One region of the Bacillus bruguierae genome, then DNA from elsewhere that is predicted to be linked to it. Evidence: riboswitches for the same ligand, from Rfam matches in the RefSeq annotation. Region 1 holds a riboswitch; each other region holds the start of a gene.
What was found. A riboswitch is a leader RNA that binds a small molecule or an ion and turns the genes downstream of it on or off. The one in region 1 is predicted to bind thiamine pyrophosphate.

Region 1 (7,515 bases):
TCTTAAAATCACACTTAATAAAATCAATGATAAGGCAAAAGTAGTAACAAAAGTAGCAACAGAAGCAGCGAACGACCTCAATAAGAATAAGCCAGCCATTGAAGATTTATTAAATCAAGTCGATGGTTTAGCAAAAGATGTTGAAAAAGGCTCAAATAATTTTATTAACTTTACAAATGATTTGATGAATAAAGTTGATAATGGTATAAGCAGTAATATAAATCCAGAACCGGCAAAACAAGGACTATACGACGTTCAATCACAGCTTCAAAAGGGAATTAATCTGATTGACGGAAGTATTCCTATATTAAATGACGCAGATAAGCTTGCTGGCCATGCAGGAAAAACAACAAACATCCCTGAGACTGTAGCGAAATTAAATGATGCAAAAGGAAAAATGCAAGAGGGAATAGATTTAGCGAATACAGGCATTGATATGCTTAATAAAGGGCAACAACCTACAAAAGATCTTGTAGAAAGTTTAAATTCCTTATCTAAAGATGCATCAACAGCATTAGGTGATATATTAGCACGATATGACTCTGAAATCGTCCCAAATTTCAACGATGCAATTGCTAAAACGAAAAAAATAAATAAAGAAGCAGCGGATGTTTTAAACACAGCAAATGAAAAGCTGCCTGATGTGAAAAAATTGTTAGAGGATGCATCAAAAGGGTTAGCTCTTGGCAAAGAGGACGTAACGAAAGTAAAAGCGGAACTCCCTGAAGCTGAGAAGAAAATTAAAGAAATTGCTAATAAAATTCGCGAATTTGAATCACAAGAAGATTTAAAAGACATCATTCGTTTGTTAAAGCATGACGTAGAAAAACAAAGTGATTATTTCGCAAATCCGGTAAACTTAAAAGAGAATAAATTATTCCCAATTCCAAATTACGGTTCAGCGATGTCACCATTCTACACAGTGCTAGCGTTATGGGTAGGGGCACTACTGATGGTTTCATTATTAACAGTAGAAGTACATGAGGAAGATGCAGAGTATAAGAGCTATCACATTTACTTCGGACGCTTTTTAACATTCCTATCCGTTGGTCTGGCTCAGGCATTTATCGTAGCAATGGGAGATATATTCTTATTAGGAACTTATGTGGTTGATAAATTCTGGTTTGTCCTATTTAGCATGTTAATTGCTGGAGTATTCGTTTGTATTGTATACTCACTTGTTTCTGTATTTGGAAACATCGGTAAATCCATGGCAATCGTATTACTTGTATTACAAGTTGCTGGTTCAGGTGGAACATTCCCAATTCAAATGACGCCAAAATTCTTCCAAGCAATTTATCCATTCTTGCCATTCACATATGCAATTCGTATTATTCGTGAGGCAGTTGGCGGTATGCTTTGGGATATTGTATGGAAAGACCTTCTTGTATTGGGCATATGGGTCGGTATTATGCTCGTTATTGCATTGCTTCTGAAAAAACCAATTAATAAGTCCAGTGAAAGATTTGTGGAAAACGCAAAAGGAAGTAAATTGATTCATTAATAACAAAAGGTTTCTACCAATTTGGTAGGAACCTTTTTCTTTTTAGAGGAAGAGTATATCGAACGTTGTCGAAAGGGCTTTATCTTGTGTCGAATCGCCGATATATTAGTGGACATGGAAAAAGGAGTTGGTAAGCCAACTCCTTTAATCAAACTTCAATTTCTTTAATGCTTCTGCTAATGCATTATTCAGAGGTTCTTCCTGCTGTTGTTGCTGTTTCATGTATTTTTGAACGGCACGTTTATCTGCTTTGTTACCTGATTCTTTTTTACGACGTTCTTGGAATGTAGATAGTTTCTCACGGTAGCCGCATTTACATGTGAAGATTTGACCAGCACCTTCACCGCGTAGCTCTAATTTTTTCTTACATTGCGGGCAGCGTGCATTTGTCGTGCGGGATACATTTTTACGATGACCGCATTCACGATCTTGGCATACAAGCATTTTTCCTTTTTTACCGTTTACTTCTAGCATTGGTTTGCCGCAGTCTGGGCAAGTTTTTGTAGAAATGTTGTCGTGTTTATATTTTTTATTGCTTGATTTAATTTCGGAAACAATTTCTTTTGTGTAGTTTTTCATTTCTGAAATGAATACTTCTTTTTTCAATTTGCCTTTCGCAATCGCCTCAAGTTTTTGCTCCCACTCAGCAGTTAGTGTAGGAGATTTTAACTCTTCTGGAACTAAATCCAGTAACTGACGGCCTTTTGATGTAATGTGAATGTCTTTACCGCGTTTTTCAATTAAGAACGAATTGAACAATTTATCAATAATGTCAGCACGGGTCGCAACTGTACCTAGTCCGCCCGTTGATTTTAATGTGTCTGCAAGTTGTTTGTTTTGCGTACCCATATACTTTGTTGGGTTTTCCATTGCTGAAAGTAATGTCGCTTCATTAAAGCGTGCAGGTGGCTTTGTTTGACCTGACGTTCCTGCAATTAGTTTCACATTTAATGTATCGCCTTTTTCGATGCGAGGTAAAAGTTGTTCTTTTAAATCATCTACTGCATCGTCATCTTCAAAGCGATTTTCATAAACTTCTTTCCAGCCAGAATTCACAATTGTTTTGCCGCGTGCGACGAAGTTTTCATCACCGATCTTGGCACGTAACGTTAGTTGTTCATATTCGAAAGCAGGGAATAAAACTGCTAAGAAACGTTTAACAACTAAGTCGTAAATTTTGCGTTCTTTATCTGTGAATGCAGAGAAGTTTACATAGCTTTCTGTTGGAATGATGGCATGGTGATCACTTACTTTACTATCATCAACAAAAGATTTGGAAACTTTAATTGGTTTCGTTAAGACTTTATTAGCTAAAGAACGATACTCACCTACTCCGCAAGCTTTTAGACGTTCTGAAAGTGTTCCAACGATGTCAGATGAGATATAACGTGAATCTGTACGCGGATATGTTAATACTTTGTGCTGTTCGTACAGTTTCTGCATAATATTTAACGTTTCTTTTGCAGAATAGCCAAAAATTTTATTTGCATCACGTTGTAGCTCTGTTAAGTCATAAAGACCAGGAGCAAACGACTTCTTAGGTTTTTTTTCAATTTCCACTACAGTAGCATTTTGGTTTCCTAGTTTTTTCACAATCACATCAATTTTTTCTTTATCAAAGCTGCGGCTATTGCCTTTCGCATCTTGCCAAGTTAGTTTTAATCTATCTGTTGTTTGCGCTTCAATGCCGTAGTATGTTTGTGCTTTGAAGTTTTTAATTTCGTCCTCACGACTTGCGATGATCGCGACAGTAGGTGTTTGGACACGACCGCAGTTTAGTTGTGCATTGAACCTTGTAGTTAATGCACGTGTTGCGTTAAGACCGATATACCAATCTGCTTCCGAACGTGCAACAGCTGAAGCATATAAATTGTCGTATGCTTTACCAGGCTTCAAATTTGCAAAGCCGTCTTTGATTGCTTTATCGGTAACAGATGAAATCCAAAGACGTTTAATAGGTTTATTAACTCTAACTTTATCAATAATCCAACGAGCTACTAATTCACCTTCGCGTCCTGCGTCTGTAGCTACGATGATTTCATTTACATCATTTCGAGTCAGTTGACTTTTCACAGCATTAAATTGCTTGCCGGTTTGTTTAATCACTGTTAATTTTAAACGTTCCGGCAGCATTGGAAGATCTTCTAAATTCCACGTTTTATACTTTACATCATAACTTTCTGGATCTGCTAATGTAACGAGATGCCCTAAAGCCCACGTAACAATATATTTACTGCCTTCAAGGTAACCATTTCCCTTTTTATCGCACTTCAATACACGTGCAATATCACGTGCAACAGAAGGTTTCTCAGCAATTACAACACTTTTTGCCATATTTCAAACATCCTTTCAATTTCCGTAAGTTAACTATAGCATACATCCCTTTTAGATTCAGTTATTCCAAAGATTTGAATCAGTTGTTATTAAATATAAGCATTACATTTTGAATTAGTTTTAGAAATGACCTGCACTTGCTTTCTCCTTTTGTTTTAAAGGCAGAAAAAGGCCATGATCGCTTCTATACATAGCTAGTTGCTCTCATCCACTTAAAAAGAAAGGTGTTTTTATGTTTTTTCTTTATGTAAATTTCAGCAAAGAAAATAAAATATACCCAGCACTCGCTTTCTCCCTTTGTTTTAAACGTTGCTCGTGGCATGTATAGGCCATGACCGCTTCTATACATGGCCAGAAACTCTCGCCCACCTAAAAAAAGAGTTTTTTTATTTTTTTCAGTTTGTATTTACATAGTTAAGAAGAACTTGTTATTTCAATAGAATCGGAGTAGACTACGGAAGTAGATGAATAAGAAAACACATGGGGGTTTGCGGATGCAAACTGAGAGTACGGCTAATCCGTCGTTGACCATTTGAACCTGTTGGGTAATGCCAGCGTAGGGAGAGTGTGAACGCACATTATGAAGACACTTTGCATGCGCAAAAGTGTCTTTTTTGCTATATCTCCCGTTATAAAAAAGGAGAGATACATATGAAAATGAAAGAAATTGCACAAGTAATTGAAACAGTACGTGAAAGAAATCCGCTCGTCCATAATATTACAAATGTGGTGGTGACAAACTTTACTGCTAATGGATTACTAGCATTAGGGGCATCACCTGTGATGGCATATGCGAAAGAAGAAGTAGCTGAAATGGCAAGTATTGCGGGAGCGCTCGTTTTAAATATGGGAACACTTCGCCAAGAAGAAGTAGAGGCGATGCTTATTGCTGGAAAGTCAGCAAATATGCACAACGTACCAATTGTCTTTGATCCTGTCGGTGCCGGGGCAACTTCGTACCGAACAGAAGTGGCAAGGCATATTCCAAGTGAAGTAAAGCTAGCGATTATCCGTGGTAATGCCGCAGAAATAGCAAATGTGATTGATGAGAAATGGGAGATTAAAGGTGTTGATGCAGGGGGAGGAAATGGTGATGTTGTGTCAGTTGCGAAACAAGCAGCAGAGCAGCTAAATACAATTATTGTTATTACTGGAAAAGAAGACGTGATAACAGATGGGGAAAGAACTTTCATTCTTCGTAACGGTCATCCTATTTTAACAAAAGTAACAGGAACGGGTTGTTTGTTAACATCTGTTATCGGAGCATTTATCGCAGTTGAAAAAGATTATGTAAAAGCAGCAGTTGCGGCGGTAACATTTTACGGTGTAGCGGCAGAAATTGTCGCAAGTAAAACAGTTGAACAAGGGCCGGGAAGTTTCCAAATTGAACTTTTGAATCAGTTAGCAAATGTTACTGCAGAAGACGTTGAACAGTATGGGAATGTTGAAGAAGTTCGTTAAGGAGGGGTGAGAGAAATGGCACGTATCGATAAACAACACATGTCTGAATTACTACAAGTGTATTTTATTATGGGCAGTAACAATTGCCGCAAAGACCCATTACAAGTTATGAAAGAAGCACTGGATGGCGGAGTTACACTTTTTCAGTATCGTGAAAAAGGTGACGGAGCGTTAACAGGGGAAAACCGATATGCATTTGCAAGACAGTTGCAATCTTTGTGCAAAGAATACAATGTTCCATTTATCGTAAATGATGATGTGGAGTTAGCACTAGCGTTAGATGCCGATGGTGTTCATGTTGGACAAGATGATGAAAATATTCAGAGCGTACGCGGGAAAATGGGGGATAAAATCATTGGTGTATCCGCTCATACAATAGAAGAAGCTTGTTTTGCGATTGAAAATGGTGCGGATTATTTAGGAGTAGGACCGATTTTTCAAACAAACACGAAAAAAGATGCAAAAGCAGTACAAGGAACGGCAGGATTACGTGTTTTTCGTGAAAGTGGTATTGAAATTCCGATTGTCGGTATTGGTGGTATTACAACCTACAATGCTGCTTCTGTCGTGGAAGCGGGGGCAGATGGTGTTTCCGTGATTTCAGCGATAAGTTTAGCAGATTCTCCTTATGAGAGTACGAAAAAATTAGCGGAATTAGTAAACAAATAGTGAGTTAATAGATGAAAAGAACGATTTCTTATGTGTAGAAATCGTTGAATAGATATTTAAACAAACGTTTGATTAAAAAGAGCTAGCCCCTTATAAAGGCTAGCTCTTTCGTAATTAAAACATCAGTGAAACAAGAAGCATTCCAATTCCAATTGATGTAATTGTTGCAACAAGACCTGGGATCATAAAGCTATGATTTAACACATATTTACCGATACGCGTTGTACCTGTACGGTCAAAGTTAATTGCCGCAACAATTGTTCCGTAGTTTGGAATAAAGAAATATCCGTTTACAGCTGGGAACATCGCAATTAATAGTGCAGGTGAAATGCCAAGTGTTAATCCAAGTGGTATTAACGCACGTACCGTTGCAGCTTGGCTATATAACAAGATTGATAGCACGAATAGTGCAATTGCAAATAACCATGGTGCACTTGTTACGAGGTCTTGAATAGAACCTTGAATCATTTGTAAGTTACCATTAAAGAACGTATCCCCCATCCATGCGATACCGAAAATCGCAACAACTGCTGTTGCTCCTGCTTTAAAGACGTTACCAGACACGATGCTTTCTACATTTGGTTTACAAAAAATAATAATAAGTGCTGCAATTGTTAGCATAACCATTTCAATGGTGTTTGGCATAGAAAGACGTACAAGTTTTCCGTCTATCATCCAACTAGGACGTAACGCTTCAAAAGACCCAAGAAGAACAACTAGAACCGTTGCAAGTAAAAAGAGGATAACAGACAGTTTTGCACCTTTCGGGACAGTAAACTCTTTCTTTTCTTCTAGTTTTGGAATCATGCCTTCTTGTAATCGTTTTAAGTATTCTTCATCTTCGTTTAGCTCTTTCCCCATTTTGCTTACGACGAAAGCAGCTAACATACAAGCGATAAAGGTAGATGGAATACTAATTTTTAAAATATCTAATAATGTAATCTTATAGTCAGCAAGCATAGCGAGAAGTGCAACGGTTGCTGCTGAAATTGGACTTGCCGTAATCGCTTGCTGCGATGCAATAACAGCAATTGACATTGGACGCTCTGGTCGAATTCCTGATTCACGCGATACTTCAGCAATGACAGGAAGAACTGAATAGGCAACGTGTCCTGTTCCTGCACAAAGCGTAAATAAATAAGTGACGATTGGGGCGAAGAACGTAATACGTTTCGGGTTTTTGCGGAGCGCTTTTTCTGCAATATGAACAAGATAGTCCATCCCCCCAGCAGCCTGCAAGGCTCCAGCGGCTGTAATAACTGCTAAAATCATAAGCATAACATCGATTGGGGGAGAGGTTGGTTGTAAGTGGAAGAAGAAGACAAAGATTGTCATCCCAACGCCTCCCATTACGCCAAGGCCAACACCTCCAAGGCGTGCGCCGATGAAAATACAGAGTAATAAGATGATAAACTGTAGCCAGAACATAGTATAGCACCTCCGAGATAATAATTAATTGTTATTATCAAATAATTTAACTTGTTTAATGATTCGAAAGTAGAGTGATATATATACAAGTTAAGAACCCGACATAAAAAAACTTTCTT
Region 2 (7,515 bases), on a different contig from region 1:
GCAAGGGCACCAAAAGCGATAACTGTATCAACCACGCCTCTTCCTGCTTCAAGGAACCCGAACACTCTACCTTGTTCATCTTTATCTCCTAATAACCTTACAGCTTTAATTAACGCAGGCCAATAAGCAGTCTCTGCAAATAAAGCGAAAACAATCCAAACGGTTAAAACGCCATAATAACCAGGAAATGTTGTTAAATACAACCCTGATATTCCAACACCAATTAAGCTGAACGGTATGATTTTCTTCTTGGAAAACCTGTCTACTATGTACATCGATGCGATATAACCAAATGCTTGGATAATTCCATAAACTGATAAGATTACACCTATTTGAGTATGAGATAAGTGAAAATATTCCATCATGGGAATATAAAAAGCATCTTTTAAAAACGGAAGTTTAAAAATTGTTCCTCCACCTAAAATCAGTACGACAAGTGCAAACCACTTATTTTTTTTTGGAGTATCCATCCTTTTCCCCCCCTCAGAGGTTAATTTTTTAAAAAGATAACGCTTTCATAAAACTTAAAGTTTGTCACTCCATCACTATAAAGATTAAGTATTTTAATCGTTTAATAATAAGGGAATGTTATCTGATTTTTCCTATTTAATTTTTCTGCATGAAAACTTTATAAAGTTGCAATCATTCTTTTCCTCTTCAGAGATTGATTTTTTATAAAAGATAGCGCTTTCATAAAGGTTGGAAATTTATCACTCCATTACTATAAAGATTAAGTATTTTAATCGTTTAATAGTAAGGGAATGTTATCTCATTTTTCCTATTCAATTTTTCAGTATGAAAACTTTATAAAGTTGCAATAACTTCGATCTCAACAAGTGCATCTTTTGGTAATCGTGCGATTTGAATGGCACTTCGAGCAGGGAAATTTTCTGTAAAGTAAGTAGTGTAAACTTCATTCATTTGTGCAAAATGATTCATATCTTTTAAAAATACGGTTGTTTTAACAACTTTACTTAAATCGCTGCCTGCTTCTTCTAGGATGGCTTTTACATTCTCTAATGATAGTGTTGTTTGCTCTTTAATTGTTTCAGGCATTTCTCCAGTTTTAGGGTCAATCGGCAGTTGTCCAGAAGTAAAGATAAAATTACCAGCTTTCATCGCTTGTGAATAAGGACCGATTGCACCAGGTGCATGTTGAGTAGAAATAACCGCATTCATCTAAAAAACCCCCTGTGATAATAATTTTTTTTTATTATAATAATTTTTTAACACAAGTTTATTTTAACGTGGTCTTTTTCTTATTTCAATACATATTTTAAAAAAAGTTAAAAAATAATAAAAAATTATCATTGATATAATAATTTTTTATTGATAAATTTGTACTATAGACAGGAAAAATAAAGAAAAATTGGGAATAATTCATCTTGTTATCTTCAAGGAAGGATTGTGTAGTAATATAGTAATGGTTAAAGTTTTTAAGCCAGCTTTCTTTATGTCTTTTTAATAGATATAGGAGGTTATGTTTTTTGTGTTGTATACTATAAAAGGAAGAAAGCAAAGTGTTGATACGAAATTTTATACTTTCTTCTTATCTTAAAAAGAGGTGCGATATCAATGGGAAATAAAGAAAAGTTAAAGCGGTATATTCCTCTTGTTCATTTCATTGCAGAAGTAATTGGAGAAAATTGTGAAGTTGTTTTGCATGATGTTACGAATCCAGACGAATCTATAATAGAAGCTGTGAACGGACACCTTAGTGGAAGAAAAGTTGGTGGCCATTTAACAGATTTAGCTTTAAAGTTTATACAAGAAAAGAAATATATAGATAGACATTTTATTTCCAATTACAAAGGAAACTCAAAAAATAATCAAACGTTTCGTTCGTCAAGTTATTTTATTAAAGATGAAAACGACAGCATAATTGGAATGCTGTGTGTAAACATTGATATTAGTAATATGATAAAAGCAAGAGACTGGTTAGACGGTATAATTATGAGTAATACTAGCATGAATGAAGAGGAAGAGAAGGTTCATCCTAATCTTGAATTAGACCTTTCTGAGAACTTAGAAGAAAATCTGGATAGTCTTCTTTCATCACTTATTACAGGAGTTTTATTAGAATGCAAAGTTCCGCCTGAGAGAATGTCTCCTGATGAAAAAATGGAAGTGATAAAAAAACTTAATGATAAAGGGGTATTTTTACTTAAAGGCGGCGTAAGTGAAGTAGCTAAGCATTTAAAAGCATCAGAAGCAACTATCTATCGGTATTTAAACAAGGTAAAGTAAATGTGCCATTTACTTTACCTTGTTTTGTCCTATTAAGCGATCTAACTTAAAAAGGCTAAAATCAGCAGGGCTTATTATGCAAATTTATACCTCTTATTTAATTAGGGTTTTATAAAATACAATAACATTATAAGGTAAATCGATAGTTTGTATTGCTCTTTTTTCTAGGCTTAAGCGCGTTTCGTAAATAAGCGCGGTGCTGTTGTAAATAAAGCGACAAGTAAAGCCGCACATAATGCGAAAGAACCAATCATTGTAATACCGTTAAAGATAAAGGAATATAAAACAGCCGATTGTCCTTTTGGTGCATATTGTCCAAAGAAAATAAAGCCGGCAATGAAGTGCCAAAAATAACGAGCTAGGCTGCCAATAAACGCAGCGATAATGACATACATGATTGCTTTTGCTTTTTGTTTATTGACAATTGCTTGTTGAATTGGTGCATGAAATAAGCCGGCAAAACCAATAAAAGCAAAGGCGACGAAGTACTCAATAAACGCTTGCACCGGCGTAAAAATAGATGCATCCGCTGCGACAATTTGTAATAATCCCCAAACGAGACCACTTAAGAAACTTGCTTTAAATCCCCAACGGTAAGCAATAATAAAAATTGGAATCATAGCAAATGAGATAGAACCGCCTGTTGGAAGTTTAATAGAGAGCGGCAAAATGTCGATGACTAATGCAAATGCTGCGAGAATCGCTGCCTCTATCATTGCTTGTAAATTTGTGTTACGCATGTGAAAATCCCCCTACATCCAAGTTACAAAAGAAGAATCATGATCATAGGGGGATGAAGATATACAAATTGTAAAACACTACTTATGTATATACGTCTGCACAATTCCTACGTTAGCATTAACTAACAGGTTCAAAGGGTCGGAACAAAATGTTCCCTCTCAGCAACGCGGCTCCCCCTGTGACAACGAGATTCTTAGATTGTTAGTTTCATTGTAATGAAGTTAGAAAAGAATGGCAAACAAATTGTACATAACTTTGTTTCGTAACATAAAAACGCTGGAATTGTACGAAAATAGTAATAAATTCACATAGAATTGTATAGTCTTTACCAAAAAAAACATGATATAATTTTTTTGATAATAATTATCGTTATCTTTTGGGGGAATAATTTATGAACTTAGTTGATATGAGTATAGATGAAAAAGTACGTGTAAAAGATTTACAATCTCTTGATACATTATTAAAACGCCGCTTGGCTTCATTTGGATTTTCTGAAGGGTGTGAGCTTTGTGTAAAACAAAAGGCAATGTTTAATGGTCCGTGTACATTAGAATGTCGTGGGCAATTAATTTCTATTCGTCATTGTGATGCGAAAATGATAAAGGTGGAATTAGCGTGAACAAGGTTGCTTTACTAGGAAATCCGAATACGGGAAAAACATCATTGTTTAATGCGCTTACCGGTTCTTATGAATATGTTGGAAACTGGAGCGGAGTAACGGTAGAAAAAAAGGTTGGTAAGTTAAAAGGTAAGCAAGGAATGTTAATAGACTTACCAGGTATATACGATTTAAATCCTGTATCCCGTGATGAAGGGGTTGTTACGCAATTTTTATTAACAGAAGAATTTCACCATATGTTAAATATTGTAGACTCCTCTCAATTTGAACGTAATATGCATTTAACATTGCAATTATTAGAGTTTGGAAAACCACTTTCTATCGGTTTAAATATGATTGATGTGGCAAAACAACGCGGGATTACGATTGATGTCAAGAAGTTAGCTGAAATATTAGGTGTAACAGTTATTCCTGTTATAGCAAGAAGTGGGAAAGGTTGCGAGGAATTATTAGCTACTCTTCATGAAAGCGATAAGGCGGAGCAGAAACCGTTTATTCTTTCATACGGTAAAGCGGTAGAGACAGGAATCCAGCGAGTTATGGATAAATTGCAGCAGGAAAATGATGAGCATGCAAGGTGGCTTGCGCTGCAATTTTTAGGAAATAACGAAGTGGTAGAGAAAGAACTCGCCAAGTCGCATGTATATAATGAACTTGTAGCAATTCGCTCTGCATTAGAAGCAGAATTAGATGTTACGCTAGAGCAGCACATATACGGAGTACGTGCAGCGTATATTGAAAAGCTGAAAACAAGTGTGATTCGTCAAGAAAAAGAAGGAAGCATTCCTTTTTCGGAAAGAATTGATAAATTAATTACGCATAAAATTTTGGGACTTCCGATCTTTTTAGGAATCATGTTTTTAATTTTTCAGGTTACGTTTTCGTGGATTGGAACACCTTTATCTGATCAATTTGATGCATTTGTCGGCGGTCCATTTACGGATTGGGTAACAGCAGGACTTACGAATATTGGTGCGTCTGATTTCATTCGAGCACTCATTACAGATGGAATCATTGCAGGTGTTGGTGCGGTATTAGTATTCGTTCCGCAAATTTTCGCATTGTTCTTCTTCATTTCATTGCTAGAAGATTCCGGATATATGGCGCGTATTGCCGTTGTAATGGATCGTATTATGGAGTTTTTTGGACTAAACGGAAAAGCGTTTATTCCTATGATTATCGGTTTTGGCTGTAATGTACCAGGCGTTATGGCAGCGAGAACGATTGAACAGGAAAAAGAGAGGCTGCTTACGATTTTAGTGACACCGTTTATGTCATGTTCAGCCCGTTTACCTGTATATGCATTATTTGCAGGGGTCTTTTTCCCACATAGTCAAGCGATTGTTGTATTTTCTTTATATCTTATTGGTATTATCCTTGCATTACTTGTTACAAAAATTATGTCTGTTACAGTTTTAAAAGAAGAGAAGTCTATTTTTGTAATTGAACTTCCACCTTACCGTGTGCCGCAAGCAAAAACGTTATGGCGCAGTACGTGGGAAAAAGGAAAAGGATTTGTACGCAAGGCAGGTACATTTATCTTTGGTGGTTCTGTTGTGATTTGGTTATTAAACTATGCTGGGCCATCTGGGTTCGGTGTAGATATGGGTGATAGTTTCTTAGCAATGATTGGCGGATTATTTGCTCCAATTCTTGCACCGCTTGGTTTTGGAACATGGCAAGCAGCTGCATCTCTGTTAACAGGATTTTTAGCAAAAGAAGTTGTTGTTTCTACAATGGCAATTATTTATTCTGTGAAAGAAGATGTATTAGGAAACGTAATCGGTACGCATTTTACAACATTATCAGCATATGCGTTTATGTTCTTCATTTTATTATACGTACCATGTTTAGCAACAGTTGCGGTTATTCGCCGCGAAACAGGATCTGTAAAGTGGACGATTTTCTCTGTTGTGTATCCGCTTGTTGTTGCATACGTATTAACACTAGTTATATACCAAGTTGGATCCATGCTCGGATTCTAAAAGGAGATGTATCATAATGATAGTCAATATCGTAATTGGAGCTGTCATTTTTGGATATGCAGGATATACGTTAATTAACTTTGTAAAGAGAAGTAAAAAAGGGAAATGTGCAGCATGTTCCTTAAATAAATCGTGCCAGTCAAAAACTTGTATTCCTGATATGGAGCAAGTCGTGAATAAGTAGAAAAAAAGCTTTGCGAATTTCGCAAAGCTTTTTTTGGGGATTACTTTTTGATCTTAACAAGTTGTACAGCTTCTGTTTCTTTAGTAGTATCTTGGATTTTATCTTTAGGGTCCTTATCAAATTTCAGTACACCTACAGATTTCTCTTCACCATTTACTTTTCCATATGCAGCATCATCAACGATTGCAAACATATCTGCATAAGAACGAGCGTCACCGATGATTGTGTTGCCTTCATATTTTAATTTCGTTCCATCAATTGTCGCATTTTCTACTGTTTCTTTTGCAAATAATACACCTTGATCCGCTGTTACAGTTGGTAATTTATCAAGTGTTTATGTTTTAACCTCAGCTTTTGATTTCATTTTATAAGAATAATGTTCTTCAAACTATCGACTTAGCTTACATTAAGATTACAATGATGTAATTTAGTGAAAAGAGTTTAAAATGTGATAAAAGGGAGAGGATTTGGAGGAAATCAAAAGTAAGTGTATAGTATGTAGAAATGTTGTAATGGGAATGTCATATTATTGCTTGTATATTTAAAAAACAAGATGTAAGTGCATTTTATTTTTGATATAATGTACACATAGGTTTAAAGTGTGAATATTCTTACTGTAAAGGAAGATTTTTGGGTTTTCCAAGTACTGAATTTGAAATATGAAGCAATTTATTAGGAGGAATTAGAATGTCTGTATTTAAGCGCTTAAGAGATTTAACGATGTCAAATGTGTATGCATTAATTGAAAAAGCAGAAGATCCAGTTAAAATGACAGATCAGTATTTACGTGATATGCAAGAGGATGTACAAGAAGCGGAGAAAAGCGTAGCAGCACAAATTGCGCTTGAGAAAAAGTTTAAATTATTGTTTGAAGAGCAAGAAGCACTTGTAAAGAAACGTGAAGAACAAGCGCATATGGCTGTTCAAGCAAATAACATTGATCTTGCACGTCGTGCTTTAGAAGAAAAACAAAATGCAGAACAAAAAATGAATGAATATAAAGCAAGCTATGAGCAAAATAAAGCGGCTGCTGATAATCTTCGTGCGAAATTAGAGGAAATGCGTAAGCAATTAACAGAGTTAAGAAATAAACGTGAAACGCTTGTAGCGCGTGTGAACGCAGCAAAAGCACAAAAGAATATTAATCAGGCAATGTCTGGTTTTGATGCGAATACAGCAAAAGCAGGTTTAAGCCGTATGGAAGAAAAAGCTCTTCAATTAGAAGCTGAAGCAGAAGCGAGCGGAGAAATTTATAAAAAAGAAAAGTCATTAGATGAAGAATTTGCGAGTTTAAACAAAAACTCAGCTGTAGATGATGAATTAGCTCGTATTATGAAGCAGTATGAAAAATAATCTATATAAATACAAGTTGAAAAACTGACATAAAAAAAGCTTTCCTTTTAAGGCGGACGAGAGCAACTGCCCGTGCGTAGAAGCGGTCAGGGCCTTTTCCTGCCACGTGTAAAGTTTAAAACAAAAGGAAAAGGCAAGAGCAGGTCATGCTGTATGCTGCATAGCAGCGATGTATGTGTGAGGAATTTACAATGGATTTATAGAAAATAGGCAAGAGAACCGACATGTCATAGAAGGAAATCATGTCGGTTTTCTATTATTTTTTCAGAGGTGGTTTTTTAATGACAGGGATGAATATTTTAGCCATGCTTGTATGGACAGGCGCAAGCGCTATTCTTTTATTTCTATTGATGTGGATTGATTCATTTTTTACTAAATATAAAGAT
Region 3 (7,515 bases), on a different contig from region 1:
TAGCATTATTCTTAAAAGTATGGCAACCAAAGGAGATTTATCGTTCTGGAAAAGGACAAGCAGAAGCTGCGGCAACGGTAGCTGCTGGTTCTACAATGAATTTAACAACAGGAAAAGTTTTAAAAGCATGGTCACCGTTTATTATCTTAACGGTAATGGTTGTTATATGGAGCCAGAAATTCTTTAAAGGTTTATTTGTTCCAAGCGGCGCGCTTGAAAGTTTAGTGTTTAAATTTAAAGTTCCGGGTCTGCATAATTTAGTAATGAAGGCAGAGCCGATTGTTAATAAACCAACGCCGTATGAAGCTGTATTGAAGCTTGATATTTTATCGGCAACAGGAACAGCAATTTTAATTGCATGTATCATTACAATGTTTGTTTTAAAAATGAGTCCAAAACAAGCAGTAGCTACATTTAAAGAAACGTTGCAAGAATTAAAAATGCCAATTCTATCAATTGGATTAGTACTTGGTTTTGCATTTATCGCAAATTACTCTGGACTTTCATCAACGTTAGCATTAGCGTTAGCGGGAACGGGAAGCTTATTCCCATTCTTCTCACCATTCCTTGGATGGATTGGGGTATTCTTAACAGGATCAGATACATCTGCAAACGCATTGTTCTCAAACTTGCAAGCAATTACAGCGCAGCAAGTAGGTGTAAAGGAAGTATTACTTGTTGCGGCAAATACAACAGGTGGTGTAACAGGTAAAATGATTTCGCCGCAATCGATTGCAATTGCATGTGCGGCAGTTGGACTTGCTGGGAAGGAATCGGATTTATTCCGCTTCACATTGAAACATAGCTTATTCTTTGTAACAATCATCGGCATTATCACATATATTCAAGCTTATTATTTAACTTGGATGATACCTTAAAAGGTAAAGGAGCTGACTTAAAAGGGGGAGAATTTCCTCTTTTGAGTCAGCCCTTTTATTATTTATGATTTTGATACGGAAAATGGATTGCTTTAATATGGTGTAAATTAAAATGAAAATGCTGGTTACGTGCTGTAATAAGTTCAATTTGATTGTCGGTCACTTCAACTAACTTTCCGATCTTATAATTTGTTGCACCTAAATCGAGTAAGATAATTTGTTGTTTTAGTTTTTTTATTTGCTCAGAAAACGTACGAGCAAGCGTAAGTTTGGAGGGTGCTGGCGATAGTTTCTCTCTTTCTAAGCCATAAGGCGTTTCTGCTTCTTTATACGGAATAAGATATTTTACGTGATGAAATGGGATGTATAACGTTTGATAGACAGGTGAGAGGAAGACAAAATAGTCATTCATAATATGAGTGACATACCCATGTAAGAAATGTTCATATGATAATGCAAGTTCAATAAATTGTCCTTTTGCTACTTGCAATGTTTTTCGAAGCGAAATGGCGGATTCAGTTGATATCATATCTTGTGGTAATAGAGATTCTGGAATTGTCAGATTATCAAATTGTAATGAGTCAATTATCGGAGTTAAGTGTTGAATGTGTAAACTAGAGATATACATGTATTTTTCTCCATCGTACAATACAATAATATCTGATCCTTTATCAATCATAATTCCTTCAAATGGAAGGTTTCCAGACAGCGTTACTTGCACGGGTTGATTGATATATTTTTGTAAATGAAGCATAGTAATCTCCCTTCTTGTAATTACATACGTTTTTTCTTCTAACTTTTAAGCTGCGAAGATAAAGTGAAACTTCCGTCAGTGGGGGTCTTACTGCCCGTTAATGCAGGATAAATGTAACCCAATAATATAAGCAAAATAGCGTGAAAATGACAGTTGGCGGAATGACGAGGAATGTGGCTTTCATATACGTGCCCCAGGTGATATTTACTTTTCCTTTCCTTGTAATAAACATCCACATTAAAGTTGCTAATGTACCGATTGGCAGTAGTAGTGAACCCATGTCACTACCGATGATATTTGCAAGATAAATCGTTTTCAATGTAATAGGATCTAGCCCCATTTCGGTAAGAGTGATTGTACCAATCATTAAGGCAGGATGGTTATTAAAAATGTTAGAGAGGACAGAGATTAAGCCTCCCATAATAAAGTTTGCATGAAATAAACTACTGGTGATGAGTGGATGAAGTTTTGTAACGAGCAGTTCAGTTAAACCGATGTTATGAAGTCCGTATACAATTACGTACATAGAAAATGCGAAAACTAACACATACCAAGGTGTTTTTTTAATCATATCAATCGGTGGGATGCGCAGTTTGTACCATCTCCAACCGAGTAAAATAATAGAGCCAATGACTGCTGTGATGGCGATGGAAAATTGAAAGTATGATGCGATAAACAAGCTGATACGAACGCATAGAACAAATAATAGAATTCTAAACATAAATCGTGTTCGCTTCCGATTTTCAGCTACCTCGGATCGTGGTTGCAAAGGATGAAAGGATTTTTTTACGAAATTTTCATCTAAATGTATCGGTAAGACCGGGAGTGTTTTTGGTAATTTTTTCTGATAGGTGAGGAATAATAGGGACGCCATAAAGAGGAGACCTAAAGTGGCAGGTACAAACATCATTGCTGTATGCATGTATAAATCCATATGAACAATTTTTAAGGCGATTAAATTTACAATATTGCTTACGCCAATCGGTACACTTGAGGCAGTAGCAATGAGCGCACCGCTTACTAAGTAAGGTGTTTTTTGATTATGTGTAAGTCGTAAATGGTGTAACAAAAGCAGTAAAATGGGAGTTGTAATTAAGATGCTACCATCGTTATTGAAGAATAATGTCATGAGAAAGCATAGAAGATTTGTATACCAAAACAGACGAATACCAGAGTTTTTTGCTTTTTTCGCAAGTTGAACGGCACACCAGTGAAAAAAGCCAAAACTCTCTAGTACGATTGCCATGACAATGGTAGCCATAATTGTTATGGCAGCGTCAATAATTTTTGAGCTAATATCACCTAAGTCGGTAAAAGAAACGGCACCGCTTAAAATGACAATCATTGCTCCAACTGTTGCTGGAATCGCTTCATTCATTCCTTTTGGTCGCGAAAAGATGATAAGCATAGTTACGAGAAAAGTGAGTATGGTTATAGTAGATTGTAGGTTTAGCAACTCTTTCACCCCCGTTCTTAAAGCGAAATGTCCGTACAAGACGTATGTCCTACACCAACTTATATTATATATGTATGAAGTGTGGATTCGGCTTGTACTAAGTGAAATAACTATTTTTTGAGTGAAAAAGAAAAAATGTAAATACCTTTGCATTTGTTAGACAATGATGTATGATAGGAGCGTAGTAAAAATTTAATCAGTGATAAACTAGGGGTGCCCAAGAGAGCTGGGCTGAGAGAGAAGCGTGTTGAAGCTTCTTAACCCTTTGGACCTGATCTGGTTCGTACCAGCGGAGGGAAGTTGTCGGCTTTACATAACAATGTCTTATGTTGCCAGGTCCTATTCTTTATTATGGGCCTGGCTTTTTTATTTGGGCATTGCTAGCCGCTAGTTCTCGTCCTTGTCGTAAGAAAGGTGGAGCCGACTGTTTAGACCCGTCGGCTAAGGTTCTTTCGCACAGAAAGCGCTTTTTGTTTTCTCGTGCGGAAGGTTCTTAGACGGAAGGGGTTAGGAGGCGAAACTGGATCTAAAGAAAAGCGAAGACACAGGGGAGGAAAAAATGATGAAACAATCTGTTTCAGCTGAGCAAATTGAGTTGAAGTCAAGTTTACCAGGAAGCAAGAAAGTATATGTAGAAGGTACGCGTGAAGGCATGAAAGTACCAATGCGTGAGATTGCACAAAGCGATACAAATGGTGTGCCAAACCCGGCTATTCGTGTATATGATACGAGCGGTCCTTATACAGATCCGAATTACAAAGTGGAGTTAGAAAAGGGATTGCAGGCGCCGCGCCGCTCATGGATTGTGGAACGAGGAGATGTAGAGGAGTATGAAGGTCGTGAAGTGAAGCCGGAAGATGATGGGGTGAAAGCAGCGTCTACACATACGCCTGTATTCCCGCAAATGGGACGGAAGCCACTCCGTGCAAAAGACGGGGCAAATGTTACGCAAATGCATTATGCGCGTAAAGGGATCATCACACCGGAGATGGAATATGTAGCAATTCGCGAAGGTATGGAGCCGGAGTTTGTGCGGAAGGAAATCGCTGAAGGCCGCGCTATTTTACCAGCAAATATTAATCACCCAGAAGCAGAACCAATGATTATTGGCCGTAACTTCCATGTGAAAGTAAATGCGAATATTGGGAACTCAGCTGTTTCATCATCTATCGCTGAAGAAGTTGAGAAGATGACGTGGGCAACGCGCTGGGGTGCTGATACAATTATGGACCTTTCTACCGGGAAAAATATTCATACGACGCGTGAATGGATTATACGAAATGCTCCTGTACCAGTTGGAACAGTGCCAATTTATCAAGCGCTTGAAAAGGTAAACGGAATTGCCGAAGATTTAACGTGGGAAGTATACCGTGATACGCTAATTGAACAAGCAGAGCAAGGAGTAGACTACTTTACAATTCATGCTGGTGTACTGCTTCGTTACATTCCGCTTACAGCAAAGCGTGTAACAGGAATTGTATCACGCGGCGGTTCGATTATGGCGCAGTGGTGTTTATACCATCATCAAGAAAACTTTTTATATACACACTTTGAAGAAATTTGTGAAATTATGAAGAAGTATGATGTTTCCTTCTCTTTAGGAGATGGATTGCGCCCTGGTTCAATTGCGGATGCAAACGACGAAGCTCAATTTTCTGAGCTTGAAACATTAGGGGAACTTACGAAAATTGCTTGGAAGCATGATGTTCAGGTGATGATTGAAGGGCCAGGACATGTACCGATGCATTTAATTAAAGAGAATATGGATAAAGAACTCGACATTTGTCACGGTGCACCGTTTTATACGCTTGGACCGTTAACGACAGACATTGCACCTGGTTATGATCATATTACTTCGGCAATTGGTGCAGCGATGATTGGCTGGTTCGGTACAGCCATGCTTTGCTATGTAACACCGAAAGAACATCTTGGCCTGCCAAACAAAGATGATGTTCGTGAAGGTGTTATTACGTATAAAATTGCCGCGCATGCTGCTGACCTTGCAAAAGGTCATAAAACAGCACATCAGCGCGATGACGCTCTTTCAAAAGCGCGCTTTGAATTCCGTTGGCGTGATCAATTTAATTTATCATTAGACCCTGAGCGTGCAATGGAATACCATGATGAAACATTGCCAGCAGAAGGAGCAAAGACAGCGCATTTCTGCTCTATGTGTGGTCCAAAGTTTTGCAGTATGAGAATTTCGCATGATATTCGTGAGTATACGAAGGAGAATGATTTAGAAACAACAGAAGCAATTGAGAAAGGTATGAAAGAAAAAGCAGAAGAGTTTAAAGAAGCAGGTAGTCAGTTATATAGATGAGTAGAAAGACTGAAATGAAAAACCTGAAGTATATAAATGCAAATTGAAAAACCGACATAAAGATCCCTTTTTTAGGGGTGGGCGAGAGCGTCTGGCTATGCATAGAAGCGGTCAGTGCCTTATTCTGCCCCGTGCGATATAAAACAAAGGTAGAAGGCAAGTGGAGAGCCTGCTTTGTTTTGTGTGCTAGGGTTTTAAATAGATTTATGTAGAAAGTGCCTTTCTGAACACCTTTTCAATCTATGATCACGTGTACCTAACCTAATATAGATAATCATCCCCCTGCTGAGCGAGAGCAGGGGGATTTTGTTTCGTTTGATAAGTTAACGAGCAAAGACGAGCTGTACCCAGTAGAATAAGAGAAAGAGGGTTACGATTGTGGTGAGTGGAATGACAATTAAGGAGACGTTCAAGTAATCTTTCCATTTTATTTTAATTTTATTTTGCTTTAGGATATGCATCCAAATAAGAGATGCAAGTGTACCGATTGGTAATAACAATGATCCTATGTCGCTACCAATGATGTTTGCAAGGTAGATTGTTTTGAGGGTAATAGGATCTAATCCCATTTTTGTTAAGGTAATGGTTCCAATCATTAGGGCAGGATGGTTGTTAAAAATGTTTGATAGAATTGAAACGAGTCCGCCCATGATAAAACTTGCGTATAATAAACTTTGATTCACAATCGGTTCGCATACTTGCACAAGCCAAGTTGTTAATCCAGCGTTATGGAGTCCGTAAATAATAACGTACATGGAAAAAGCAAAAACGAGAATGTGCCACGGTGTCTTTTTTAATATATCGACTGGATTTGTTCGTAAATAATACCATCTCCATAGGAGCAGAACGAGAGAGCCGATTACGGCAACAATTTCAATCGGAACTGCAAAGAATGAGGCAACGAAAAGGAGACAGCGCATAAGAAAGACAAACAGTAACACTTTTAACATAAATTTGGAGCGTTTGCTTTTTGTATCAATAGAATCTGTCCCTTTTAATGGGTGAAACTGTTTTGTGAAAAAGACTTCTTCAATGTCATAAGCGGATGTTGGTAGTTTTTTTGGTAATTTCTTTTTCACAACCATATACATGAGCCATGACATAAAGAGGAGCCCTAACGTTGCAGGTACAAACATCATCGCTGTGTGCATATAGAGTGTCATATGAACGATATTTAGTGCAATTAAATTTACAATATTACTAACGCCAATTGGAGCACTAGAAGCAGTTGCAATTAATGCGCCGCTTAATAAATATGGAATTTGTTGATGTGGTTTTAATTGGAGGTTTTTCAGAAGCAAAATTAAAATTGGTGTTGTTATTAAAATACTACCATCGTTATTAAACAACAATGTCATGAGAAAACAGAGTAATTGAATGTACCAATATAGACGACGCCCGGAGCCTTTTGCTAAGTTTGCGAGCCTGGCCGCTGCCCAGTGGAAGAAACCAAAACTTTCTAATATAACAGCCATAACAATTGTGGCCAGAATGGTAATAGAGGCGCCGCCAATTTTACCAATGATATCTGCAATGTCACTGCGTGATACGAGCCCGGTAATAATGATAATCCCCGCTCCAACTGCAGCTGGCCATGCCTCATTTAATCCTCTTGGCCGCCAGAAGATGATGAGCATGGTGAGGAGAAAAACGAAAACCGTAATCCAAATTTCAATACCCATAGCTAGCCTACCCTTCTTGATTCTTTAGTTTGAACAAGGGGATTTCAACTTGTCCGAGACTTTCTACTTAATTATATTCAAATTGTTAAAAGAAGGCTTGAGGCATTACACTAACTATTGTAAATATGGGCGTTTGATACTTTAGGGAAAAGACATAGCATATAGGGAATATTGAATGAAAATAGGCGCATATCCAGTATGTGCCTATTAGGTATTTATAAGAGAAAAGTTGCTACGTGCATCTACCTAATTTTCTTTTGGTAGGTAAATGTGGAGAGAAATATGCTACTTATTTCGTGGTAGATGATGTTTGACTAAGTATTTTTATTATATAACCGACAAAAAACTCTTTTTTTAGGCGGGCGGGAGCGAGTGGAAGTTTCACTTTATATTTTGTTGAAACGCCGATATATCACAAATAA
Region 4 (7,515 bases), on a different contig from region 1:
TTTCACTGCATCTGGCGTTACATCCGTACCGATAGAATGTAACTGCTTTTCAATTCCTTCTACAGGAACAGGATACACCCCTTGTACGCCAAGCGTATTTTGAGCCGTAATTGCTGTAATAGCTGTCATACCGTACACACCGAGCTCTTGAAACGTTTTTAAATCTGCTTGAATCCCCGCACCGCCGCCGCTATCGGAGCCAGCAATCGTTAATGCTTTATTCACTTTCATTTCACTCACCCCTTTTAACCAAAATAACGATGATAAATCGTTTTTGCCTCCGCTATATCCTTTGTGCCATGCACAAGCACACGGCCATCTTGAAATACTACTAACCGTTTATTATCAACAGAAAACGATAATAAATACGGATTCACTGTTAAATCCGTTACACGGTTTTGCAGCAGATTTTTATACATAGACAAATGAATATGCTCTTTATGCGGCGAACGAATTTGTACTGTATTTCTACCGCATAAAACAACCGCCCTGGAAGTATTCTCCTTGCTTAAATACGGATAAACAGCTTCTTCTCCGCACGATAAGCAGTTCTTGTTTCGCAACTTTTGTACATTCATGCATGAATATTCATTTTTCCACACATCAAATGACACAAGCCCCTCACGAAGTGCCTCGTAATCTTCTACTAAAATCTTTAATGCTTCCGCAACTTGATGTGAGACAACAATAGATACAGCAGGCGAAATAATCCCCGCTGTATCACATGTCGCCCCCCCAAGCGGTATCGACTGCAATAAACAAGATAGGCACGGCGTCTTTCTTGGTAAAATCGTATAAGAAAGACCGTAACTCCCAACACACGCTCCGTAAATCCATGGAATAGAATGCTTTTGCGATATATCATTTACAATAAACCGTGTCTCAAAGTTATCTGTTGCATCAATAATGAGATTTACACCTGTGACAAGTTCTTCTAGTTCTTCTGCTGTTGCATCTTGCACATAAGTTTCTACAACTACATCACTATTAATGGCTTGTAAGCGCCGCTTAGCTGCCACTGCTTTTGGTAAATGATTTTCTACATCTGCCTCGCAGTATAACTGTTGGCGCTGCAGATTACTCCAGTCAATATAATCACGATCAACAATCGTCACTTTGCCAACTCCAGCGCGAACGAGCATTTCTGCATTTGCACTACCAAGCGCTCCCACGCCGATAATCAGTACATGTTTTTCTCTTATTTTGTTCTGCCCTTCTTCCCCAATTGGAGAGAACAACACTTGACGGGAATATCGGCTATTCAAGAACACTCATTCCTTCTAACGGGCTGCTCGCGGTCCCGCAGCGCTTACGTGCAATACGTCCTGCTTCAAAACCTAATCTTCCTGCCTGAATACTAAGCTTCATTGCTTCTGCCATTTTCACAGGATCTTTTGCCCCGGAAACAGCTGTATTTAATAACACGCCTTCTGCGCCTAATTCCATCGCAAATGCTGCGTCAGCTGGACTACCAATGCCCGCGTCAACAATAACGGGAACAGTTGCTTGCTGGATAATAAAGCTTAAATTTAACGGATTTACAATACCAAGACCAGAACCGATTGGTGATGCACCTGGCATAATTGCATGGACACCTAATTCTTGTAATTTACGTGCTAACACAACATCATCAGACGTATACGGCAAAACGATAAACCCTTCTTTTAATAGCATTTCTGATGCTTTTAACGTTTCAACTGGGTCTGGTAATAACGTTTTATCATCACCAATTACTTCTACTTTAATCATGTCGCATAAACCTGATGCTTTCGCTAATTTCGCAATGCGCACGGCTTCTTCTGCTGTTTTTGCTCCTGCTGTATTTGGAAGAAGGGTATACTTTGTTACATCAATTTTTTCTAGTAAATTGGGCTGCTCTGCATCAAAAATATCCATACGACGCACTGCAAATGTTAAAATTTCTGCTTCTGATACTTCAATCGCTTTCCTTTGCACATCAAAATCTGAAAATTTCCCTGTTCCTAATAATAATCTAGACTGAAAAGTAAATGGTCCAATCTTTAACATAATCAACCGCCTCCTACGAATGTTACAATCTCAATTTGATCTCCCTCAAAAACAGATGTATCTTGATGATCCTCTTTTTGTAAAATATCTTGATTGCGTTCTACTACAACAATTTTCGTCTCTAATCCTAAATGAATAAGCAAATCAGCCACTGTCTTAATATCACTTGACACATCAACTTGCCTTCCGTTCACTTTTAAATTCAAGCTTTCATCCCCTTACGAAAGATATAAATAACGGCTATGCAAAGCAAAACATGACCGCTACTTGCTTTCTCCCTTTGTTTAAACTTCGCATGTGGTAGGAAAAGGCCCTGACCGTTTCTATGCATGGCCAGACGCTCTCGTCCCCCCCAAAAAAGAATGGGTTTTAGATTATTTTTTAATTTCTATTTACATAGATTGTGAAAGCAACGAATCTAGTAAATCATTACTTTGCTTTCCATCTATAAGATCAGCCATATATTCTCCTGAAACTGGACTTAATAAAATTCCATTTCGATAATGGCCCGTACAAGCATATAAACCAGTAATGTCTGCATGTCTGCCGATATATGGCATACTATGATTCGATTGTGGACGTAATCCTGCCCATGCCCCGTCCCATTCTGCTTCCTTTAATGCTGGAAGAATCCGATACGCGCGCTCCAATATAGAAGTAATACTTTCTGGACGCACCGCCTTGTTATATGTATGAGATTTCATTGTTGCTCCAATGACATAGCGTCCACCGCGCTTCGGTGCGATATAAAATTGCTCTTGAAAAATAGGTACTTGTAATAATGGCTTACGGCTGCGCACTGCAACAACTTCACCTTTCACAGGATATGTTCCCCATTCACAATGAAAATATTTTAATAGTTTTGTACTCCACGAGCCTCCAGCAATTACTACATTTTCACATGCAATTGTGCCTTCTGTTGTATATAATCCTGTTACGCGATTATCTTTCATTTGAATATCAAATACTTCAGTTTCTTCATATATGTCCGTTCCAGATAGCGCAGCAGAGTGAGCGAATGCTTTCGTCAGCTCTGGGGCAATCACATGACCATCTTTTGGGTGGTAGACTGCTCCAATAATAGAAGTAGATAAATAGGGCTCTTTTTCCCGCAATTCTTCTCCTGAGATAAAATGAGACTCTTCTCCTGTTTGCTGCTGCCATTTCATAATATGAAGAAGCCGTATACTCTCTTCTTCATTTTGAGCGATGCGGTAAATTCCTTTTTCTTCATATCCAATATCAATTCCGGTTTTATCACGTAATAGACTTGCAAGTTTTGGAAACATCGCGCGGCTTTTCCTGCCTAACTCAAACAGCGGATCGTATTCATCCCATTCCGCCTGTACACCTAATAATCCGGCTGCTGCTTTAGAGGCTTCAGAAGCAATCTTTTGTTTTTCAATGATGGCAACTTTATAACCTCTTTCAGCAAGGAAATGTGCAACCGAACTTCCGATTACACCGCCGCCAACGATGGCAACATCATATATTTTTTTCATGATTTCTCGCCCACTTTCGTATCGTTTCCTTATATAACTTTGCCTGTTCATTCGGTTTTACGGCACTTAAAATTCCGGACATAATTGCAATGCCAGTAGCCCCAGTGCCGAGTACCTCTGCTGTATGATTAGGAGTAATCCCTCCAATAGCGGTAATTGGAATTGTTAAACGGTTTGCCATTTCCGTAATCCCTGCTAATCCTCTTGGCGGAACTCCCTTTTTGGAGTTTGTTTGAAACAAATGCCCATACAGAAGAGAATCTGCACCACTTTGAAAAGCAGATACAGCTTCTTCAAATGAATGCACGGAGTAACCAACATGTAAATAAGAAAATTTTTCTTTAACAAGCTTTACATCCACGCTGCGATGTCCAAGTTGGACACGTCTAATATTGAATAAAATTGCAATATCAATCCGATCATTGATGACAAGTTTAGAAGAAGGAAATCCCTTATATAAGAGCTTTTCCACACCTTCATATAACTCTTTCGTACTTTTCTCTCGCTCACGAATGTGCAAATAATCTATTTCACTTTCAATATCAGTTGCTATATGTGCTAACTCTTCAAATGACATACGACCATTTGATATAACGTGAAGCTCAGCTTTCATATCCATTCGCCTACTTTAAAATGTTTTCAAACAATTCGTTTGTCGAAAAGAAACGTTACGAAATTGTAGTATGTTCTTGCTCCTCAAAACCCCACATCTCCTTACGATATGCCATATCCCAAAATAAGTATTCAAACCGACTGGAATATAAGAAGATTTCTTCTAAACGATTTAGTTCTTCTTCTGTTTTCCCAATTGTAATTTCATTAAATAAATCAATTAACCATATACAAAGATCCCCATATTCTTCAGAGCTGTATCCTCGAATCCACTCGCCAAAAAATTCATGATCACGTGCTCCTGAAATAGCATTCAAACGCTTTCCAATCTCCCAATAACTCCACATACATGGAAGCAATGCTGCAATTAACTCAGCAAGTGTACCGTTTTGTGAGACGGACATCATATAGTTTGTATATGCTAGATTCATAGCAGACGGCTTTGCTAATTCCATGTCTTCAACAGAAATTCCTAAACGTTTTGCATATTGTTTATGAATCGTCATTTCCCCATTTAAAATGCCATCAATTTGTTTAGCAAACTTCGCCATCACTTTTGGATTTGTTGCTTTTACAACACCGATTGCATATAACTTTGCATAATCTAACAAATACAAATAATCTTGAACAATATAATGTTGAAATCTATCTTTCTCTAACGTTCCATCTCCCATACCTGTTACAAATGGATGATTATGACTTTTTTCCCAAACAGGTTGCACTTTTTCAAATAGTCTTTCACAAAATGTCATCTCAGTTTCCCCTTCCTGTATATATATTCCCAAATAAAAAACCACTTCTATATAAGAAGTGGCCACAGCAAACAAAAGAAAACCTCATTTGTTGTTTCCACTTCCCTACGCTAGCATCACCTAGATCAGGTCATAAGGGTTAAGGTTTTTACCTCTCTCAGCTTTTAAGCACCCCTAGTGGTGTTCTATAAAATTTTCAATAAAAAATCCCCGTTTCTATGCATAAAGAAACGGGGACGTTATTTATATCGTCCAAGTTGCTTCCCTACGCTAGCATCATCTAGATCAGGTTCAAGGGTCAAAGACTATAGGTCTTACTCTCAGCTAGCAACACTAGCTCCCCTAGCATTATATTCATTTAACATAGTCAGTATACCATCGCCATATCTCATCGGCAACTCTTTTCATTTATGAAGTGAAACTTCCGTCAGTGGGGGTTTTCTTCATCCCCCACCTATCTTCTTTGTTTCTCTCTGAATCTTGAGGTGGGGATCTTACTGCCCGTTAATGTGGGATAAAGTGAAACACTAATCGTTTAAACAAAATAAAACATTATAAAAACATATTGTAAGTTCAGAAAAAAACGAATTTCTTCTATCTATTTCCATAACAGCTATAAATCTGCTATCCTTTTATTATATAGCTTTATAATCTATATCCATTTAAATTTTCCGACATATAAGTCGCTACTATGCAGAATATAACATGACCGCTACTTGCTTTATCCTTTTGTCTTCTACCTTGCGTGTAGTAGGAAAAGGCCCTGACCGTTTCTATGCACGGCCAAATGCTCTCCCTAAAAAGAAAGGAGTGTTTATGTCAATTTTTTAACTTGTATATATAGAGAAAAAGCATTCATTTGTTTTTAATCAACGAATATATTACAAACTCAATATCTTTACATTATGATTTTAATCATAATAATTGATTACATAAGGAGGTCTATGAATATATGAATTTAAAAGTCGCAACAATAACAGCAACTACTGTAGCAGTTGCTTCTATGCTCCCCTCTATAGCAGAATCTAATATACATACCGTAACAGCAGAGCAAACATCAAAAACAAAAATTGGTTATGTAAAAACGAAAACATTACAAATGTACAATAGTCCTAATGGGACAGATTATGTTATTGACAGCATTACGCGTGGCACTCCCATTACAATTCTTGAAACAACAAATGAATGGTATAAAGTTCACGTTCACAATAAAACTGGCTATGTAAAAAAAGAAGCAATTTCTTTAACAAAACCACACGATAGTGGAAATCAATATATCGTAAATGCGGATGCAGTAAACGTTCGCTCTGAACCAAATACACAATCTGAAATTGTTACTGTATTACCAAATGGAAAATTTGTTACTGTTCAAGAAGAACAAGAGGGATGGTATAAAGTTATACAAAATGGAACAAGCGGCTATGTAAAGAAAGAATTTTTATCTAACGCCGATCAGCCATTAGTTAAAGGAATTACTGTGCAAGGTGGAAGTTCTTACTATGTTGCCACTCCGACATTAAAAGTACGTAGCGGAGCAGGAACAAATACAGCTATTATCGGTTCTTTAACCAATGGGACACAAATACAAGTCGTTGAAAATATGGGAACATGGTATAAAATTCGCTACGGATCAGGATATGGCTATGTCGCACAGCATTGTATAACACAAAGACAACAACAGCAGCAACCAAAACAGAAAGCTACACCATCTATTCCAGCTGTATTTAAATATCCTGCTCAAGGAAAAATCAGCTCGGAATTTGATATACGCTGGGGAGAAATGCACTATGGCGTAGATATTGCAGCAACAGGAAATGTTCCAATCCAAGCTGCAGCACCTGGAACTGTTGTTAAATCATATTATTCTACAAGCTATGGAAATGTTGTATTTGTTGCTCATCGTATAAACGGGAATTTATACACAACTGTATATGCTCACATGAAAAGTCGAGCTGTCAAAGCAGGAGATACAGTGGTAACAAGCCAATTGCTCGGTTATATGGGAAATACAGGACATTCGCATGGACAACACTTACATTTTGAATTACATAACGGGGAATGGAATTTTGAAAAAACAAATGCTGTAAATCCACTTCCTTTCTTAGTTAGGTAACGCATAATGGCACGTAATATTGCATTAATTATTGAGTGTTTCGCATTTTTCGGTTTAGTTTATTGCTTATTAATTTATAACACAAACATTGTATTTTTAAGCATTATTATTGCGTTTGTTGCTTGTGAAGTGATGATGGAAACATTCAAAATTCGACTAAAGCGACATATTTCACACATATATACCGCACTATTCATTATAAGTTCTTTATTAACAAGCATCATTTTTAATGGCTTACATGTCTCCGCAATGTTTCCAGTATTTTTTATGACTATTCTTCTGATAGTATCTCAGTATATATATGTTCCAAAACATCGTAAACAACAACAACATGAAGAAACATGGAAAGTGGGAAAATAATGCCACGATTCTTTGGGATTGATTTCTTTTTTCTTTACTATTAAATAAGGATTCCACATGATGTGGAATCCTTATTTATGTTCTATATATACAAGTTTAAAAAAAGCATAACTCTTTCTTTTTTGGGGCACGAGAGCATCTGGCCGCG

Region 2: linked by a shared signal. The riboswitch ahead of thiT (energy-coupled thiamine transporter ThiT) and the one ahead of thiM (hydroxyethylthiazole kinase) in region 1 are both predicted to bind thiamine pyrophosphate.
Region 3: linked by a shared signal. The riboswitch ahead of thiC (phosphomethylpyrimidine synthase ThiC) and the one ahead of thiM (hydroxyethylthiazole kinase) in region 1 are both predicted to bind thiamine pyrophosphate.
Region 4: linked by a shared signal. The riboswitch ahead of tenA (thiaminase II) and the one ahead of thiM (hydroxyethylthiazole kinase) in region 1 are both predicted to bind thiamine pyrophosphate.

The regions. Positions count from the first base shown of each region.
Region 1 is NZ_JBAWSX010000007.1:116,964-124,478, reverse strand. Features, by position in the region: gene WAZ07_RS13655 (YhgE/Pip domain-containing protein) at 1-1,504, shown strand, start outside; gene WAZ07_RS13650 (DNA topoisomerase III) at 1,649-3,838, opposite strand; TPP riboswitch at 4,309-4,418, shown strand; gene thiM (hydroxyethylthiazole kinase) at 4,490-5,299, shown strand; gene thiE (thiamine phosphate synthase) at 5,315-5,968, shown strand; gene WAZ07_RS13635 (anaerobic C4-dicarboxylate transporter) at 6,083-7,396, opposite strand.
Region 2 is NZ_JBAWSX010000012.1:84,667-92,181, forward strand. Features, by position in the region: gene WAZ07_RS18510 (MFS transporter) at 1-470, opposite strand, end outside; gene WAZ07_RS18515 (RidA family protein) at 805-1,179, opposite strand; gene WAZ07_RS18520 (helix-turn-helix transcriptional regulator) at 1,576-2,247, shown strand; gene thiT (energy-coupled thiamine transporter ThiT) at 2,418-2,987, opposite strand; TPP riboswitch at 3,074-3,175, opposite strand; gene WAZ07_RS18530 (FeoA family protein) at 3,380-3,607, shown strand; gene feoB (ferrous iron transport protein B) at 3,604-5,592, shown strand; gene WAZ07_RS18540 (FeoB-associated Cys-rich membrane protein) at 5,609-5,776, shown strand; partial or broken gene WAZ07_RS18545 (lipoprotein BA_5634 family protein) at 5,817-6,107, opposite strand; gene WAZ07_RS18550 (PspA/IM30 family protein) at 6,464-7,129, shown strand; gene WAZ07_RS18555 (DUF350 domain-containing protein) at 7,411-7,515, shown strand, end outside.
Region 3 is NZ_JBAWSX010000003.1:183,492-191,006, forward strand. Features, by position in the region: gene WAZ07_RS07565 (lactate permease LctP family transporter) at 1-878, shown strand, start outside; gene WAZ07_RS07570 (DUF2642 domain-containing protein) at 937-1,632, opposite strand; gene WAZ07_RS07575 (arsenic transporter) at 1,730-3,088, opposite strand; TPP riboswitch at 3,288-3,403, shown strand; gene thiC (phosphomethylpyrimidine synthase ThiC) at 3,651-5,411, shown strand; gene WAZ07_RS07585 (arsenic transporter) at 5,735-7,093, opposite strand.
Region 4 is NZ_JBAWSX010000027.1:4,878-12,392, reverse strand. Features, by position in the region: gene thiD (bifunctional hydroxymethylpyrimidine kinase/phosphomethylpyrimidine kinase) at 1-240, opposite strand, end outside; gene WAZ07_RS25090 (thiazole biosynthesis adenylyltransferase ThiF) at 246-1,265, opposite strand; gene WAZ07_RS25085 (thiazole synthase) at 1,258-2,028, opposite strand; gene thiS (sulfur carrier protein ThiS) at 2,031-2,234, opposite strand; gene thiO (glycine oxidase ThiO) at 2,421-3,530, opposite strand; gene tenI (thiazole tautomerase TenI) at 3,514-4,143, opposite strand; gene tenA (thiaminase II) at 4,199-4,894, opposite strand; TPP riboswitch at 4,980-5,080, opposite strand; TPP riboswitch at 5,140-5,248, opposite strand; gene WAZ07_RS25060 (SH3 domain-containing protein) at 5,847-7,007, shown strand; gene WAZ07_RS25055 (hypothetical protein) at 7,014-7,367, shown strand.